3 regions of the Rhizobium sp. CNPSo 3670 genome follow, and region 1 is predicted to be linked to each of the others. Evidence: riboswitches for the same ligand, from Rfam matches in the RefSeq annotation. Region 1 holds a riboswitch; each other region holds the start of a gene.
What was found. Region 1 has a riboswitch for thiamine pyrophosphate ahead of AC13QO_RS08275 (ABC transporter permease). Riboswitches for the same ligand answer to the same signal wherever they lie in the genome.

Region 1 (4,647 bases):
CGGAATAGTGGAAGCGGCTGATCTTCCGATTCTCCAACTCAGCGGCGATGCCCTCCCAGGTGTAGATCTCCAGCGTGAAGTCAATCGAGCCATTGTCCAGCGCCTCATAGGCGGAGGTGCCGAGGGTGACGGTCTTGACGTCGCCCTTGCCGCCGTCATTGCGGATCATCGCCGAGACCAGCGCGCTTTCCCAAGTGCCGCCGAAGCCTCCATAGGTCTTTCCATCGAGATCTCTAGGGCTCTTGATGTCGTCCCGCCCGCCCTTGAAGATCAGGCGTGCGGTTTCCGTCTGGACGACGCCGTAGACCATCTTCACGTCACCGCCGCCAGCACGCTGCGTCAGGGCCTCGATCTCGCTACTGATGCCGAAATCGGCGACCCCGTTTGATACCAGCGTGCCGGCACTCGTGTCGGTAAAGGGTAGAATTTCGACATCGAGGCCGGCGGCCGTGTAGAAGCCCTTCGCCTTGGCGACGTAGATGCCGATGTGGTTGGTGTTGGGCGTCCAGTCGAGCGCGATACGAACCTTTGCGGGCGCCGATTGAGCGAAGGCGACGCGGCCGGCGAGGCTTGTCGCGATGGCGGCGAGCATCGTCTGGCGGCGGGTGAGAAGCGGCATGGTGACCTCCTCAGGTCTTTAGAGCATGACGCCGAAAAGTCCGGTTTTCGAACGACATCAGACTCTAACTCTTTAAATTGGAACAGGATTCAGATTTTGGGCCGACCGGCCTAAAACCATCCTGTTCTAGCGGATGAAGCAGGGTTTGCAGGATTTCGGTCTCGATCGCCTGGGCCGCCGGCGAACCGAGATCGGCAATGCTTCTCGGGCGGGGCAGGGGAACGCGGAATTCGCGGATGACACGCGCCGGACGGGCAGACAGCACGTAGATCCGGTCGGAGAGGAAAACGGCCTCGCGAACATCGTGGGTGATCAGCAGCGCCGTCCAGCGATGTTCGGTCCACATGCCTTGCAGCCACTCCTGGATCTGCGTGCGGGTTAGCGCATCGAGCGCGCCGAAGGGCTCGTCGAGCAGCAGCATGTCCTGCTCCTGGATGACGGTGCGCAGCAGCGCAGCACGTTGGCGCATGCCGCCGGAAAGAGCGGCGGGGTAGTGATGTTCGAAGCCGGCAAGGCCGAACCGCTCGAAGAGGGGCGCGACAGCGGCGCGGGCAGCCCGGCGAGCCATGCCCTTCACTTCCAGGCCGAGCGCGGCATTATCGATGATCCGGCGCCAGGGCATCAGCGCATCGCGTTGCGGCATGAAGGCAAAGGAATGCGGCGTCTGTTCCAGCGCTGCACCGTTGAAAAGCATGGCGCCGGAATCGGGTCGCAGCGCCTGTGTCAGCAGTCTCAGCACGGTCGATTTTCCGGAGCCGGATGGGCCGACGATCGAGACGAACTCGCCGTCTGCGACGGCGAGCGAAATGTCGTCTAGAACCTTCATGCCGTCGAAGGACTTCGAGATGTTGCGCAGCTCAAGCATCTGACCGGTCATCGGCGCCGCTCCTGGGATGGCTGCCAGGGCATGACGAAACGCTGGATAACCAGCGTCAGCGCGAAGAGGCAGAGCGTCAACAGAGCGCTGACGATCACGGCGGCGAGCACGAGATCGGGACGGAAATTGTTCTTGGCGTTGAGGATATAGATGCCGAGGCCGCTTGCAGCGCCGGCATATTCGGCAAAGATCGCGCCGACGACGGCATAGGTGATCGAGATTCGGAGGCCGGCGAAGAAATAGGGCAGGGACGAGGGAAACCGCGCCAGGCGAAAAATGCGCCAGCGGCTCGCTTTCATCGAATTCAAGAGCTCGGCAATGTCGCGATCGGTCGCCTCATAGCCCTGAAGCAGGGCAACAAGCAGCGGAAAGAAGGTGACGAGCGCCACCAGCAATATCTTCGGCAAAAGGCCGAAACCGAACCAGAGGACGACGAGAGGCGCGATCGCCACCAGCGGCAAAGTCTGGCTGGCGATGAAGATCGGCAGCATTGCCCGGCGCATGAAGGGCATGAAATCCATCAGGATCGAGGAGACGAAGGCGAAGGCGAGCGACAGGGCGAAACCACCGAGTGTCGCTCCGAGCGTCGGCCAGGTGTTTGCTATCAGCGCCTCTCGGTTCAGCCAGCCCTGGACAAGGATACGCGAAGGCGCCGGCAGAATGGACGGTTTGATACCGGAAAGATCGACATAGAGTTCCCATGCCACCAGAAAAGCAAAGCCTGCGAGCAAGGCGGGCATTGCCCGGTACACGGCGAGATAGAGCGTCGCAAGGCGCGAATCCGATGGTCGTGGCGATGTCATCGGCGTTCGGTTTCAGGCTTTCGCCGGGCTGTTCGCGCAAACCTGTCGAGGGCATCGGTGTCGATGCGCAGCCTGCCGCGATTTGGGGCGGTTGCCTTGAGGGCATCGATAGGGATGCCGACGGAATTGCCGGACGTCCGGTAGAGTGACACTTGCGCGCCGGAATACATTTGGACCTCGCTCCGCTGGCATTACCCAGATCAGCTTAGAAGGGTCCGGAGGCTTGCGCCTCACATCTCAGCCCCGGCGACACGGAGCTCCCCTGTTATTTCGGCGAAAACTATCATCGGGGTTTTCTTGCCGCAACCGCAAAATTGCAAACCCGTCCGCCCGGTCGGATGGGGCGCAGATAAAAAACACCCGGACGGAGGTCCTGTCCGGGTGTTTTCCGAGGTTCCGTACCTGCCGGGAACGGACCCCGAGCGCTTGTCTTTCAGGCGGCAATATCGGCAGGGCGATCGGCGCGGGCCGGGCAAGCGCCGACGCCATCATTTCAGCTTGTATCGACCGGATGATCTCACTGACGCTCCTTCCTGCGCCTCGTGCTTTACGGCCGGGGAAGCAGCGGTTATAAAACCTCAACTAATATTGAGGTCAATAGGCGATGAATAGGATTTCTGCAACGCCGCTCGGCAGGCTTCTGACGGTCGGCGAAGTGGCGCAACGCAGTGGTCTTGCCGTCTCGGCGCTACATTTCTATGAGGCCAAGGGGCTGATCTCGAGTATCCGCACGCGCGGCAACCAGCGGCGCTACGGACGCGATGTCCTTCGCCGGCTCGGCATCATCAAGGTGGCGCAACGTGCCGGCATTCCGCTTTCGGAAATCCAGACGGCATTTGCCTCCCTGCCGCAGGGGCGTACGCCGACGATTGCCGACTGGCAGACGCTGTCGGCGCGCTGGAAGGATGAACTCGACACGCGAATCAGACGGCTGAGCCTGCTGCGAGACCGTCTGACCGGCTGCATCGGCTGCGGTTGCCTGTCGATCGAAAGCTGTCCGTTGCGCAATCCCTTCGATCAGCTCGGCGAGGAAGGGCCAGGCGCACGGCTGCTGGAGATCGAAATCGAACTATGAACTTTCAGGGAAGAGCGCCAGCCTCTGGCGGAAAGATGATGCCTGCCTTTCTTTCGGCCCGCGCGCTCATATGTTAAGGGCGAATGGCGCAACAGGCGGCATTGTCCGCGAGGAGGACAGCTTCGTGTTCCACCCGAGACTATTCGAAAATCGCAATGTCATCGTAACCGGCGCCGGGCGGGGCATCGGTCTCGAAGTGGCCCGGCAGTTCCTGGACTGCGGCGCGAAGGTGATCGTCCATACTGGACGCAAACCGGGGCGCGATCTGCCGGATTTTCTGCTGACGGCTGAATCCGAAAGACGGGCGCTGTTGCTGCACGCCGATTTCACTGCCGCTGGCGGCGCTGCGCAATTTGCCGAAAATGCGCTTACCTTTTTCGACAAGGTGCATGTGCTCGTCAACAACGCCGGCACTATGCTCGGCCGTTTTCCAGCTGCCACACTGACTGACGCAGATTATGAGGCGATCGTGCGTTTGAACCAGACGTCGGTGGTGGCGCTGACGCGTGCGTTGCTGCCGGCATTGAAGGCGGCGGAAGGCGCTGCCATCGTCAACACCGTTTCAATTTCCGCGCTGACCGGCGGCAGTCCCGGTTCTTCGATTTATTCTGCCTCGAAAGCCTTCGTTTCGACCTATTCCAAGGCGCTTGCCCGCGAGCTCGCGCCGGATGGCATCCGCGTCAATTGTGTCTCCCCCGGAACGATCGAGACGGATTTCCACGAGCGCTATTCCTCCCGCGAAAAACTGGAGCAGACGAGAAAGTCTATTCCCCTGCAGCGGCTGGGCACAGCGGAGGATTGCGCTCCCGCCTATCTGTTTCTGGCGGCGCCCTCGCTCTCCGGATACATTACCGGCCAGGTCCTCGAGATCAATGGCGGCCAGCTTATCTGCTGATTTAGTTAGACCTTTTTTGACATTTCATCACTTTTGGCAAATTCGTGTGTGCGAATATGCTATTGTGCTGATCTGCCTTTTTGCTTCCCTTCCGAGATGTCGAATGCCATTGCCCAAGCCCGAGCCGGGAATGTCCGGTCAGGAACTGCACAAACTCGCTGGAAACGCTCGTGAGGCGAGCGATCTGCTGAAGGCGCTGGCGCACCAGACTCGACTTCTGATTCTTTGCATACTCGCGACCGAGGAGCGGACGGTGAGTGAAATCGAAAACATCCTCGGCATTCAGCAGGCAATGGTCTCGCAGCAGCTCGCGCGTTTGAGGCTCGAAGGTCTCGTCAATACGCGCCGTCAGGGCAGGCTGGTCTATTACCGTATCGG
Region 2 (4,647 bases), on a different contig from region 1:
AGCCGCGGGCCGTCGTGTCATAGCAGGCAAAGCCGAGCAGCTTGCCGCCGTCGATGGCAATCTGGCAGGCGACGGGTTGGCGGGAAAAAGCAACCGAAACCTCGCTTGCCCATTTCTCGCTGAATCGTTCGCGAACCCAGTTGACGACTAGGTGCAATTCTGGAGGAAGAGCCGGACGAATGGAGGCGCGGACATTGTCGGCCCGCTCTTTCAGGTCGGCGAGCCTGTTGGAATATAAGCTCACAAGCAGGTCTGGCACCTGTCTCTCCTCCAGGTATTCCTTTATAACGGAATATATATCCGTTTAATGTCATAGACTTGGCTATCTAACTGGCCTTGTCAACAGGGATTTTTCAAACGGAGCGGTGCGCCCAGCTTCGGATCAGCGCCGGCTGGCGCGAATGAAAACGGCCCGGGGGAGGCCGGGCCGTTTTTCTCTCGTAATCCTGAGCCTGCGCGTTTCGGCGGGATCGGTTATTCGCCGTGCTTCCAAAGCGCATGAAAATGCTGCACCGGGCCATGTCCGGAGCCGACAGTGAGACTGCCGGCGGCGGCGACTGCATCGGCAAGGTAATCCTTCGCAATGGCGACGGCTTGCTCGGCCGATGCGCCCTTGGCAAGCTCGGCGGCCAGTGCGCTGGAGAGCGTGCAGCCAGTGCCGTGCGTATTTTTCGTCGGCACTCGCCTGGCCTCGAACCAGTGCAGGCCGTCGGCCGTGGCAAGCACGTCTGGGCTCTCGTCGCTGCCGAGATGGCCACCCTTGACCAATACGGCGGCGGGGCCAAGCGCGCGCAGCCGCTCGGCCTGCGCCGCCATCTCATCGCGATTGGTCGCGACCGGCTGGTGCAACAGGGCCGCGGCCTCGGGCAGGTTCGGGGTCAGGAGGGTTGCGAGCGGCAGCAGCCGCCGGGTCAGCACGTCGACCGCTTCGGGCGCGAGCAGGGCGGCCCCACCCTTGGCGATCATCACCGGGTCGAGAACGATGGGGATTCCCCGTCGATCGGCAAGGGCTGCGGCGACAGCCTCGGCTATGCCGGCATTGGCGATCATGCCGATCTTGACGGCGTCGACTCGCACGTCGGCGAAGACGGCATCGATCTGGTCGGCGACGAATTGCGGCGGCACCAGATGCACGCCGCTGACGCCTTGGGTATTCTGCGCCGTCAGCGCCGTCAGCACCGCCATGCCGTAGACGCCGCGGGCGGCAAACGCCTTGAGATCGGCCTGGATGCCGGCGCCGCCCGAGGGGTCGGAGCCGGCGATGGAGAGAACGTTGCGGATCATGGGCGGACCTTTCGGATTTCTGCGGCGATGCGGCGGGCGGCCGCTTCGGGGTCCGACGTGCCCGCAATGGCGGAGACAACGGCTAACCCTTCGGCGCCGGCTGCAAACACTTCCGCCACATGCTCCGCCTTGAGGCCGCCGATGGCGACGGACGGCACCGGCGAGGCCATCACCAGCCTAGCAAGCCCATCAAAGCCGATCGGCTGCTTGTGATCGGCCTTGGTCGGCGTCGCAAACACCGGTCCGACGCCGGCATAATCGACGAGACCGGGATCGACGGCAGCGGCAAGTGTCTCGGTCTCGACCGAGAGGCCGAGGATCATCCCGGGTCCGATCATCCCGCGCGCCGTGCGCGCATCCATATCCTCCTGGCCGATATGCAGGCCATCGGCGCCGATGGCGATGGCCGCCTCGACATCGTCGTTGACGATGAGCAGGGCGTCGGTTCCACCGAGCGCCTCTCTCAAGGCGCGGCCGGTCTCGATCATCCTGGCCGTGCCGGCCTGTTTGTCGCGCAGTTGCACCATCGTCGCGCCGCCGGCAACGGCAAGGCGCGCGGTCTCGACCATCCCGATCCCGACGCAGAGATCAGGATCGAGAACGAGGTAGAGCGAAAGGTCGAAGCGCTTCATGCGACCGATACCCTTGCCCTGGCATCGAGCGTTTCGGCGTCGATCGCAGCCAGCGCATCGAGGAAGCGCCAGGAAAAGGAGCCCGGGCCGGCGGCGCCGAGCGCTGCATCTTCGCCGGCGACGGCGAAGGTCGCAAGCGCGGCGACAGTCGCGCCGAAGAGATCTTCGGGCGCGGTCGCGGCAAAGGCGCCGACGAGGCAGGTGAGCGAGCAGCCGAGCGCGGTGACCTGCGGCATCAGGGCCGATCCGCCCGCAATACGGACTGCCCTTGCGCCATCGGTGACGAAATCGACAGCACCGGTGACGGCGACGATGGCCCGCTGCCTCTCCGCCAGCCGCCGTGCCGAACCCTCCGCCTGTTCGACTGGATCGCGGCTGTCGACGCCCTGACCACGGCTCTCGCCGCCGGCAAGCGCGATGATCTCGGAGGCGTTGCCGCGGATAATCGTCGGGCGAAGCTCCAGAAGGTCGGCCAACGCGGCACGGCGGAAGCCCGTGGCGTAATGGGCCACCGGATCAAGCACCCAGGGTTTGCCCGCCGCATTGGCGGCCTTGGCAGCCCCCTGCATGCCTTCGAGCCATTGCGTCGAGAGCGTGCCGATGTTGATGGTCAAAGCATTGGCGATGCCGGCGAATTCGCCGGCTTCTTCGGCGGCATGCACCATGGCGGGCGAAGCGCCCGCGGCCAGCAGGACGTTGGCCGCGATATTCATCGCGACATAATTGGTGATGCACTGAACGAGCGGCGGCTTTTCGCGCATCGCCTTCAGCATGGCTCCCGACGTGATCTTGCTCTGCATGGTGCCCCTTTCAGGCGGGGGCGGGCGCGGGGCGCTGCTCTTACGGCGATGCCCCGAGCGACTCCCTCCGCCGGCATTATCCGGTTCAGGTTCGAAGGGTTCTTCTCAGCCCGTCTGTCGACGAACGCCCCTGTCTCTCATCACGCTCTTTTTCGCAGAGAATGGCGCGGCTGTCACTCCGAAAGTGAGTATTCCGGTATTTCGGAGCGGCTGCCCTTGGGCGTGGACATTGCTGGAGGCCTTCCCAGCGCAATCCTGACGGCATCCAATTTTGCCTAACTCAAATCATGCAGCCCCGTCGTAATCGCCGGGCTGATTGAAAACTCCGAAAATCGAACCCTCAAACCACTTCGCTCCGGCGTACAGGCTGTCGGCCCGACCTCATAGCGATCGGCAGCCGGGAAGGGTGCTAACCGCAGCAACGGCCAGCGGCTACCGTCGCGGGAGCCCTGGATGCGCACGGCGCCGTTTGCGACCGTCACACGGATGCGGAAATCCTCCAATTCCTTGAAGGGCTGCGACACCGACCAGTCTGACTTTCCGTCGGTGACGACGGTGCTGAGGAAGGCTTCTCCGTCGGTGAATTCGACGCCCGTTTTCACCCAGCGGCTCTCGTCGATGCGTACCATCAGGCCTGCCTGATCGTAGAGGGTGCGGAATTCGCCCTGGGCGCGGATCTGTGCGGTGAAGCTGTCGCCGGTGGGAAAGGCGAGGAAGTGGCCGGTGTCGCGGGTGAAGCCGTAATAGGTCTCGCGCCAGAAATCGGTCTTTTCGCCTGTCGTCATCGTCAGGCCGGTTTCGTCGGCGTGCCAGCTGCCCGGCTCGTTCAGCCATTTCCCGTCATTGAAGTCGATGCTCATTCGCTTCTCCCTTCCTTTAATCTTGCCGCAGGGCAGTCGTCTCACTTGGCGTACCACGCAGGCCCCGTGCGGAGAACTAGCGCAGCTGAAGATGGTGCTTTTCCGGCAACGCGCTATCCGCGGCTGCATAATCGACCACTCATGCTTGACACGATAGCTCCAGCTTCTATTCTGTTACAAAAAGATGAATTACATAATTGTGGAACTAAATCGGGAGCTCTCATATGAAAACATTCGTCGCATTCCTTCTCGGAACCGCGTTCGTCGCCCTGCCTTCGACCCTGCTTGCCCAGGAAAAGGGCGGCGTCATCAATGTCGCGACGATCGGCGAGCCGCCGACGCTCGATCCGATGTCGTCGACGGCCGATCTCGTCGGCATCGTCACCCAGCATATTTTCGAGACGCTCTACACTTTCGACAAGAGCTGGAACGTCACGCCGCTTCTCGCCGAAAGCCTGCCCGAGATCAGCGCCGACGGCAAAACCTATACGATCAAGCTCAGGACTGGCGTCAAGTTCCACGACAATACCGATATGACGTCCGAGGATGTGGTCGCTTCGCTTACCCGCTGGATGAAGATCGCCTCGCGGGGCAAGCAGGTGGCCGGCTTTATCGACAAGATCGCGGCTACCGATCCTTCGACGGTTACGATCACGCTGAAGCAGCCCTATGCGCCGTTGACCTCGCTGCTTGCCTTCAACAATTCGGCGGCCATCATCATCCCGTCCGAAAAGCAGGACGAGCCGATGAAGGAGTTCATCGGCACCGGTCCCTATATGCTGAAGGAACGGAAAGCCGACCAGTATATCCAGCTTGTCCGCTTCGATGGGTACAAGCCACGCAGCGGCGAGAGCGATGGCTATGGCGGCGCGCGTCATCAATATCTTGATGAAATCCGCTTTGTGCCGGTGCCGGACCCGAACACCCGCGTCGAGGCCGCCGTTTCCGGCCAGTATGATTATGTCGACTCGATTCCTGTCGAATCCTACGACAAGCTGAAAGCCTCGACCGCCTCGCAACCGGTAATGCTGAAGCCCTTCGGTTATCCTGTCTTCGTCTTCAACACCAAGG
Region 3 (4,647 bases), on a different contig from region 1:
AATCGATGGAGTGATCGGTGAACTTGCCATAGCGGGTGAGGTCGAGGCGGCGCAGACGCATCAGCTGTCTCCCCGATCCACCGCCTTCATCCGGGCGGCGATATCCTCGGCGCCATCGGCGAGAAGGCTGTCGATGAAGCGTTCAAAACCCGCCTCGTTCTGGCCGGCAAATGCCCGGCTCTCGGGCGGCAGGTCGGCAAGCAGGTCCCGGACCATCTCCCTGACCTCGTCGCGAAATCCGCTGCGGGTGATGACCTCGTCCCGCATCAGCGCCCCGAGTTCGACGACGGGATCGGCGGCGGACGCGTCTGCGGGGATCGAGGGCGCTTCGAAGGCGAGTTCCAGCTTCTCGATCCAGGTGCGGCCGATCGCGTCGGTGCGCCGCTCGGCTTCGGCCTGCATGAGGTCGACATCGCGCCGCAGCTGCCAGGAGAGCGGCGTGAGGCCGGAAAGCCTGAGGCGTGCGACAAGATGCAGCGAAGCCGTGCGGTCGCGCTGCGCCATCAGGGCCGTCTCGACCATCATGGCTGCCTCACGCCAATCATCGACACCCGTGAGGTCGACATTGACGCGCTCGAACTGCGCGATGCTGGTACGCCGCTCCTCGACCGTCACGGTCCGGTCGTCGGCCACGGTCACCAGCGACACGGTCTTGACGCCCGCTTCATTGATGTCGCGGCCCTGCGGCATGCCGGGCATGATGACCGTCGCCGTGCCGGGATAATGGCTGCGCTGGTGGAGATGCCCGAGCGCCCAGTAGTCGAAACCCGAGCCATGCAGGTCGAGCACGTTGCAGGGCGCATAGACATCATGTCCGGCCGATCCGGCCAGGCTCGTATGCATGATGCCGATATTGACGGCATCCGCTACCGGCGGCTTGAATTTCGGCAGCAGCGGGTCCGGGGCTTGCGGCTTGGCGAAGCTCAGACCGTGGATTGCGACCGACAAGCTGCCCTTGGTGGTCTCGACGGTCTCGGCATGGCCGCCGAAGATCTTCACCGTATCAGGCATCACCAGTTCCCGAGCGATCTTCGACATGGCATCGTGATTGCCGCGGATCTTGAAGACGAAAATGCCCGCCCGGTGCAGCCGCTCCAGCTGACTCGCCAGGAAGCGCGCCGTCTTCATCGACGTCTGCTCCCCGTCATAGAGATCGCCGGCGATGACAAGCGCGTCGACCTGCTCCTCAAGGCAAAGATCGACGATCGCGACCAGCGTCTGCCGGCTGGCGTCACTGACAAGCTCGGCCAGCTCTGCGTTGCGAAGTGCGAGAGAGCGCAAGGGAGAGTCGAGATGGAGATCGGCAGTGTGGACGAAACGAAAGGCCATGAATGCAAGGTGTTGCGATAGAGTGATCCAGCAGGCGCGGTCTAACAAATAAACGTTATCGCCGTCAGCAAAACATGAGACCATGCCACGAATATTCAGAGCATGGACGGCAGCGTCCTGGCGAGTGAAATGGGCCGGCGGAGCTGGCCCATCCACAATCAATGCTGCTCTATCGGACTGGCCGCCGACTCAAAAGGTACGGATGGGAACGCGTGAGGGTCGGCTTGACATCAGGGCCGCAGCGGTCTTTGATGCAGGGCATTCACCAGGGGTGTCCCGGCAAGGGGCTGAGATTCTGCTGAACAATACGGCTTTGCCTGTTGTGGCGCAGTGACCCGTTGAACCTGATCCAGTTCATACTGGCGTAGGGACGGTGCAGACGCTGCGGCTGTCGGGCGGATTTCGCTTTGTCGCATGAGGCGTCTTTCCATCATTCCAACACTGGAACTGGGTCTCCAAACGTCAAACCTTGGAGCCTCACCCATGAATATCGTCGCACCCAAGCTTACTCCGGTCGTCACCACCGGCCCGCTTCCGGCCTCGACCAAGATCGCCAAGCCCGGAACGCTATATCCTGATCTGCGCGTGCCGATGCGCGAAATCAGCCTTCACCCGACCTCCGGTGAACCGCCGGTAACGGTCTATGATTCCTCCGGTCCCTATACCGACCCGGCACATACGGTCTCGATCGACGCCGGGCTGCCGCGTCTGCGCGAGAACTGGATCAGAGCGCGCGGCGATGTCGAAGCCTATGTAGGCCGGGTGGTGAAGCCTGAAGATAATGGTTTTGTCACCGGCGAGCGGCTGACGCCGGAATTCCCTATTCGCAACACGCCGCTGAAGGCAAAAGCGGGCCGCGCCGTAACCCAGCTCGCCTATGCGCGTGCCGGCATCATCACGCCGGAAATGGAGTTCATCGCCATCCGCGAAAACCTCGGCCGGCAGGCCGCGAAGGAGGCGCTCGGGCGCGACGGCGAGAGCTTTGGCGCTGATATTCCCGATTTCGTGACGGCCGAATTCGTGCGGCGGGAGGTCGCGGCGGGCCGCGCGATCATTCCGGCCAACATCAACCACCCGGAAACCGAACCGATGATCATCGGCCGGAATTTCCTGGTGAAGATCAACGCCAATATCGGCAACTCGGCCGTCACCTCGTCGATGGCGGAAGAAGTGGAAAAGATGGTCTGGGCGATCCGCTGGGGCGCCGACACGGTGATGGACCTCTCCACCGGCCGCAACATTCACAACATCCGCGAATGGATCATTCGCAATTCGCCGGTTCCGATCGGAACGGTGCCTCTCTACCAGGCGCTTGAAAAGGTGAACGGCATTGCAGAGGATCTCACCTGGGAAGTCTATCGCGATACGCTGATCGAACAGGCCGAGCAGGGCGTCGATTATTTCACCATCCATGCGGGCGTGCGGCTTGCCTATATCCCGCTCACCGTCAATCGTGTCACCGGGATCGTCTCACGCGGCGGCTCGATCATGGCCAAGTGGTGTCTGCATCACCACAAGGAGAGCTTCCTCTACGAGCATTTCGAGGAAATCTGCGACATCTGCCGTGCCTATGACGTCTCCTTCTCGCTTGGAGACGGCCTTCGCCCCGGCTCGATCGCCGATGCCAATGACGCTGCGCAATTTGCCGAGCTCGAAACCCTCGGCGAACTGACCAAGATTGCCTGGGCCAGGGATTGCCAGGTGATGATCGAAGGTCCTGGCCACGTGCCGATGCACAAGATCAAGGAGAATATGGACAAGCAGCTCAGGGTCTGCGGCGAGGCTCCCTTCTATACGCTCGGACCGCTGACCACCGACATTGCGCCGGGCTATGATCACATCACCTCCGGCATCGGAGCCGCGATGATCGGCTGGTTCGGCACGGCCATGCTCTGCTACGTCACGCCGAAGGAGCATCTGGGCCTGCCCGACCGCACCGACGTCAAGACCGGTGTCATCACCTACAAGATTGCCGCGCATGCCGCCGACCTCGCCAAGGGCCATCCGGCTGCCCGCATCCGTGACGATGCGCTGTCGCGGGCGCGGTTCGAATTCCGCTGGGAAGACCAGTTCAACCTCTCCCTCGACCCGGATACGGCGCGTTCCTTCCATGACGAGACCCTGCCGAAGGAGGCCCACAAGGTGGCGCATTTCTGTTCGATGTGCGGCCCGAAATTCTGTTCCATGCGCATTTCCCACGATATTCGCGCCGAGGCGCAGAAAGAAGGACTGGAAGCCATGGCCGCCAGGTATCGCGATGGCGGCGACCTCTACATGCCGGTCGCCGACGCTGCGAAAACGCTTGCCGGAGAATGACGATGCATGTTCTCGTCAAGGGGGCCGGCGTTGCCGGCCTCACCGTTGCCTGGCAGCTCCATCGGCACGGTTTCCGGGTCAGCGTCGCTGAGCAAGCCGACCAGGTCGGCGCCGGTGCTTCCGGCTTTGCCGGCGGCATGCTGGCTCCATGGTGCGAAAGGGAAAGCGCAGACGAGCCGGTCCTGGCGCTCGGCCGTCTTGCCGCCGATTGGTGGGAGGCAGCGCTGCCCGGCCATGTCAATCGCCGGGGGACGCTTGTGGTGGCGGCCGGGCGAGATGCCGGCGAACTCGACCGCTTTTGCCGCCGGACAAGCGGATGGGAATGGCTGGACGAGCCGGCGATCGCGACGCTTGAACCGGATCTCGCCGGCCGCTTCCGCAGGGCATTGTTCTTCCGGCAGGAAGCGCATCTCGATCCGCGCCAGGCGCTCTCGGGGCTCGCCGCCGGACTTGAGGAAGCCCGCATGCGCCTCACATTCGGCGTCAGGGGCGATGCCGACCTTGCCCCCTACGATCGCGTGATCGACTGCACCGGGGCTGCCCAGATCGGCCGTCTGCCCGGATTGCGCGGCGTTCGCGGAGAGATGCTTTGCGTCGAAACGAACGAGATCTCTCTCTCCCGTCCCGTTCGCCTGCTGCATCCGCGCCACCCGATCTATATCGTGCCGCGCCAGCGAAATCGCTTCATGATCGGGGCGACAATGATCGAAAGCAACGACATCGGCCCGATTACCGCGCGTTCGCTGATGGAGTTGCTGAATGCCGCCTATACCCTCAATCCTGCCTTCGGCGAGGCACGGGTTACGGAAACCGGGGCAGGCGTGCGCCCGGCTTATCCCGACAATCTGCCGCGGGTGACGCAGGAGGGGCGCACCTTCCATGTCAATGGCCTCTACCGTCATGGCTTTTTGCTGGCGCCGGCCATGGCAGGGGAGGTGGCGCGGCTTCTTCTTGGAAAAGACAACCACTCGGAAAGGAAGGCATCATGACCTTCATCATCAA

Region 2: it holds a riboswitch for thiamine pyrophosphate, as region 1 does, so the genes downstream of both, thiM (hydroxyethylthiazole kinase) here and AC13QO_RS08275 (ABC transporter permease) in region 1, are expected to answer to the same signal.
Region 3: it holds a riboswitch for thiamine pyrophosphate, as region 1 does, so the genes downstream of both, thiC (phosphomethylpyrimidine synthase ThiC) here and AC13QO_RS08275 (ABC transporter permease) in region 1, are expected to answer to the same signal.

Annotation. Positions count from the first base shown of each region.
Region 1 is NZ_JBXSOL010000006.1:151,667-156,313, forward strand. It holds gene AC13QO_RS08265 (ABC transporter substrate-binding protein) at 1-619, opposite strand, end outside; gene AC13QO_RS08270 (ABC transporter ATP-binding protein) at 684-1,496, opposite strand; gene AC13QO_RS08275 (ABC transporter permease) at 1,493-2,299, opposite strand; TPP riboswitch at 2,460-2,573, opposite strand; gene soxR (redox-sensitive transcriptional activator SoxR) at 2,904-3,374, shown strand; gene AC13QO_RS08285 (SDR family NAD(P)-dependent oxidoreductase) at 3,499-4,269, shown strand; gene AC13QO_RS08290 (ArsR/SmtB family transcription factor) at 4,373-4,647, shown strand, end outside.
Region 2 is NZ_JBXSOL010000005.1:23,692-28,338, reverse strand. It holds gene AC13QO_RS06370 (GNAT family N-acetyltransferase) at 1-259, opposite strand, end outside; gene thiD (bifunctional hydroxymethylpyrimidine kinase/phosphomethylpyrimidine kinase) at 475-1,284, opposite strand; gene thiE (thiamine phosphate synthase) at 1,281-1,916, opposite strand; gene thiM (hydroxyethylthiazole kinase) at 1,913-2,716, opposite strand; TPP riboswitch at 2,762-2,858, opposite strand; gene AC13QO_RS06350 (DUF1349 domain-containing protein) at 2,992-3,576, opposite strand; gene AC13QO_RS06345 (ABC transporter substrate-binding protein) at 3,801-4,647, shown strand, end outside.
Region 3 is NZ_JBXSOL010000022.1:16,317-20,963, reverse strand. It holds gene AC13QO_RS21480 (AAA family ATPase) at 1-61, opposite strand, end outside; gene AC13QO_RS21475 (metallophosphoesterase family protein) at 61-1,329, opposite strand; TPP riboswitch at 1,587-1,718, shown strand; gene thiC (phosphomethylpyrimidine synthase ThiC) at 1,813-3,645, shown strand; gene thiO (glycine oxidase ThiO) at 3,648-4,634, shown strand; gene thiS (sulfur carrier protein ThiS) at 4,631-4,647, shown strand, end outside.